Regions from separate parts of the Sphingobium sp. RS1 genome, predicted to be linked through region 2. Evidence: riboswitches for the same ligand, from Rfam matches in the RefSeq annotation. Region 2 holds a riboswitch; the other holds the start of a gene.
The links. Region 2 has a riboswitch for cobalamin ahead of ACNHGR_RS23130 (TonB-dependent receptor plug domain-containing protein). Riboswitches for the same ligand answer to the same signal wherever they lie in the genome.
Positions count from the first base shown of each region.

Region 1 (2,185 bases), on a different contig from region 2:
TCCGTCCTTTAGGCTGAGCGAAGGGATGGCGTCAATCATCTGCTGGAGGCCGTGCTGACGACATCGCTGCTGCTGCTCTGCGCCGGTGCGACGCGCTCCAGCCGGCAGGGGGGCTTTCCCGCCCCTGGCGAATCGCTGGACGATCACGGCCGGCGCGATGCCGCCGCGCTCGCCCTACCGACCCACTTTCGCGAGATAGTGGAGGTCAGCCCTTGCCTCTCCGCCATCGAAACGGCGCAGGCGATGGGCGTCACCCCCCTGCCCCAGCCGGCATTGCGCGACGTCAGCCATGGCCGCTGGGCCGGGCGCAGCTTCACCCGGCTATCGGCGGAGGAACCCGATGCTCTTGCGCAATGGCTGGCCGATCCGGCGCGGGGCAGCCCGGACGGCGAGAGCCTGCATGGCTGCCAGTTGCGCATCGGTGTCTGGCTCGATGCCCTTGCCGGCACGAGCGCGCGCATCTGCGCCTTGTCCCATCCTATGCCGATCCGTGCTGCCATCGCCCATGCGCTCGACATGCCACTACATGCCAGTCTCGGGATCGACATCGCCCCGCTGTCGCGCACGATGCTGTCCTTCAACGGCCGCTGGCGGCTACAGAGCCTCACCCCTTTGTGAAAAGAGTTGCGGACCGGCATTGCCGTCTCTATCCGCAATCCCGTCCATGCATCTTATGATGCGCGGGCGAAAAGATCGCGCCGGTGCCTCGCAAGAGGCTTAAAATGGGAACGCGGTGCGGACGGCGAGAAGCCGTCCTAATCCGAGGCTGTCCCTGCAACTGTAAGTGGCGAGCGCGATACACAAAAGCGGCGGGGCAAGGCGCCCCGTGCCGCAGCCACTGGGCCGGACGCTGCAACATGCGAGGCCCGGGAAGGCCGTGTATCAAGCGATGACCCATGAGCCAGGAGACCTGCCGGCGTCTGGTCGCTCTTGCTTTGGTCCAGGGGATGACCGGGGCACGGTCCAACCCGTCTGAGCGACGAACGAAGCGGCAGGGGCCGCACGATGCGCGAGGCCGGCTGTCCTGATGCGGGCGCCCGACCGCTCCCGCGCATCGGCCGTTCGCGAACGGTACGTCCCTGCCTCGTTGTTTTGAGGCGCGCGACAAGGGACAAGATCATGAGCAAAGTGCCAACCACCGTCATCACCGGCTTTCTGGGCGCGGGCAAGACCACGCTGATCCGCCATCTGCTGCAAAATGCCCAAGGGCGCCGGCTGGCGCTGGTCATCAACGAGTTCGGCGATGTCGGCGTCGATGGCGAACTGGTGAAGGGCTGCAATGACGCGGCTTGCCCGGAAGAGGATATTGTCGAGCTGGCCAATGGCTGCATCTGCTGCACCGTGGCCGACGATTTCCTGCCGACCATGCAGAAGCTGCTCGACCGGCCCAATCCGCCCGAACATATCATCATCGAAACCAGCGGCCTCGCTTTGCCCAAGCCGCTGGTCAAGGCGTTCCAGTGGCCCGATATCCGCACCCGCGCCACGGTGGACGGGGTAATCGCGCTGATCGACGCGGACGCGGTGGCGGCCGGCCGCTTCGCCACGGATGAGGCGGCGCTGGCGGCGGCGCGCGCGGCGGACCCGAACCTCGATCATGACAGCCCGTTGGAGGAGTTGTTCGAGGAACAGCTGGTCTGTGCCGACATGGTGGTGCTGAACAAGACCGACCTTGTCGACGCCGATACGCTGATCGCGGTCGAAGCGCAGGTGAAGGCGGAAACCCGCCCCGGCGTGGCGATCATCCACAGCGCGCAGGGGGCAGTCGATCCCGGCGCGCTGCTGGGCCTCACCGCTGCCGCTGAGGATGATCTGGATGCCCGCCCATCACATATCGACGGGATGGAGGAGCATGACCATGATGATTTCGACAGCTTCACCCTGTCGGGCGGCGACATTGCCAACGTCGATGCGCTGATCGCGCAGTTGAACGCGACCATCGCCGCGCACGACATTTTGCGCATCAAGGGCATGGTGGCGGTAGCGGGCAAGCCCTCGCGGCTGGTGGTGCAGGCGGTCGGCCCGCGCATCCAGCATTATTTCGACCGTGGCTGGAAGGCGGACGAAGTCCGGCGCACCCAGTTGGTCGTGATCGGCCAGAAGGGGCTGGATCACGCCGCAATCGAGGATGCACTGAAGCCGGTCATCGGCTGATGCATCTTCTGTCCGCCACGCCCGGCACGAT
Region 1 is NZ_JBLZXE010000002.1:2,988,217-2,990,401, reverse strand. It holds gene ACNHGR_RS16390 (histidine phosphatase family protein) at 52-618, shown strand; cobalamin riboswitch at 688-932, shown strand; gene cobW (cobalamin biosynthesis protein CobW) at 1,120-2,154, shown strand; gene cobN (cobaltochelatase subunit CobN) at 2,154-2,185, shown strand, end outside.
Region 1: it holds a riboswitch for cobalamin, as region 2 does, so the genes downstream of both, cobW (cobalamin biosynthesis protein CobW) here and ACNHGR_RS23130 (TonB-dependent receptor plug domain-containing protein) in region 2, are expected to answer to the same signal.

Region 2 (2,185 bases):
CTGTCCTTGGCCAGTGCCCAGGCTGCGCCCGCGCCGAAGACGCTATTGCCGCCGAAGGTCGAATGATGATCGTAGCGCACGCCGCCATTGAGCGTCAGCCCGGCCAGCGGCTCGACATTGAGTTGCGCGTAGAGGCTGTCGATATCGGCCGATCCGCGGATCGTCGCATAGGCGGCGAGATTGTCGGAAGGTGAGGCGGTGCGCATCCGCTGCTCCTCCCGCTCCGCCCCGAAGGTCGCGGTCCAGCCTTGCGCGATCGTCAGTACGCCCTGATATTCGTAGCGGTTGGTTTCGCCCTTCGCAGCGAAGCTCAACTGCCGCAGCTTGCGTGACGGGTTGATATTGTCACGTACCGTCTCGCTGCGGCTGAAGGACAGGCGGTTGTGCAGCCCGCCGCCGAACAGATCGGCATTAAGGCCGGCATAGCCGATCCATTCCTCAACTTCCGAATATTCGGGGCTGTCCGGCACAGTGCCGGCGCTGTCGATATCAGTGCGGCCCTTGGCATAATAGCCGCGCATATCAACCGATATGCCCGGTGCGAGCGCGACCCCCAGCCGGCCGTTGAGCGTGCCATTGGTGTAGCCGTCCTTCTCCTTCGCACCATAGCGCGGGCTGATCGCGGAAATGCCTTCCGTCGTGAAGCGGCTGCTGGCGATCTGCCAGTCGACCGCGCCCTGCCGGCCACCCAGCGCAGCGCGGGCACTGACGGTATCGCGTGATCCCGCCTCGATGTCGAAGCTGCCTTCGATAGGCCGCTCGGCACGGGCAGTCACGACATTGACGACGCCGCCAATGGCCTGGCTGCCCCAGAGAATCGACTGCGGCCCGCGCAATATCTCGATCCGGTCGATGTCGCCGGTCATCAGCGTCGCGAAATTATAGCCACCGCCGGTAGAGGAGGGATCGGCCAGCTTGACGCCGTCGACCACCAGCACGGTCTGGTCTGCCTCTGCGCCGCGAATGCGGATCGACGTCGCCGTGCCATAGCCGCCATTGCGGGTGAAGCTGACGCCGGGCGTGCGGATCAAAAGGTCCGATACCGTCAAAGCCTGCGCCGCGTCGATCGCCGCCTTGTCGAGCACCGTGATGCTCGATGCAACCTGCTCGATCGCCTGCGGCTGGCGCAGCGCGGTCACGATCACGTCGCCCGCATCCTCGGCCAAGGCCGGGGTCGAGAAGCCCGGGATGGACAGGCCCGCCAGAATGAAAAGTCCGCTCTTTGAAATCCAGTGCATGATAATCCCCCAGCCTGTGACAGGACCGGGCGGACGCGACACGGCAGCGGTGCCGGGCATCAGGGCGCACGACATCGCCACCGCGCGAACCCGCACGGTCAGCTTGTCGTTGCGCGAGGATATCCTCGTTCGACCGGCACACCCTGTCCGGACGAAGAACGACCGCGACAGGCAGGTCTCCTGGCTTGCGGGTCCATGCCGTTTCGAAGCGCCTTCTCGGGATGTTCATCCCAATGGCCTGTGCCTCGATGGCTCGCCGCTCACAGTTGCAGGGGCAGCCGGGGTCTTGAACCCCGTTCCCTTTTGATCCCCTTGCGGGGAACCTGACGCAATGGCCGCCCTAATCGAGTCGGGTCAGGCGATCAAGTGGAAGAAGCCGCCGGTTACCTGGCCTGCACGGTGGCCAGCCGGCGCGAGCGGCTGGCCTTCGGCATCGGCCATGTCGGCCAGTGCTTCGCCGTCGCTGGCAGTGATGCTGGCATAATGGAATTCATGGCCCAGCAGTGCCTGCCCGGCAGCGGCGAAGCTGCTGTCCTGTCGCAAGCGGGCGTGGCGATAGCCCAGGGTCATGCGCCGACGCGCAAAGCTGCTATCCAGCGGCAACAAGCCCGCCATTGCGTGCACGGCGCCATCACCATCCTCCAGCGTGCGGCCCAGCACCATGTAGCCACCGCATTCCCCATGGACCGGTCGACTTTGCGCGAAGGCGCGAAGGCCCGTCAGAAAGTTGTGATTGGCGGCGATCCGTCCGGCATGGAGTTCCGGATACCCCCCCGGCAGCCAGCAGGCATCGCAATGGGCCGGCGGCGCTTCATCCGCCAGTGGCGAGAAGAAGTGCAGTTCTGCCCCGGCCGATCGCCACCAGTGCGCCATATGGGGGTAAAAAAAGCTGAAAGCCGCGTCGCGGGCGATGGCGATTCGCTGTCCAGGCGGGCGGATATTGGGGT
Region 2 is NZ_JBLZXE010000003.1:710,054-712,238, reverse strand. It holds gene ACNHGR_RS23130 (TonB-dependent receptor plug domain-containing protein) at 1-1,238, opposite strand, end outside; cobalamin riboswitch at 1,392-1,580, opposite strand; gene ACNHGR_RS23125 (cobyrinate a,c-diamide synthase) at 1,593-2,185, opposite strand, start outside.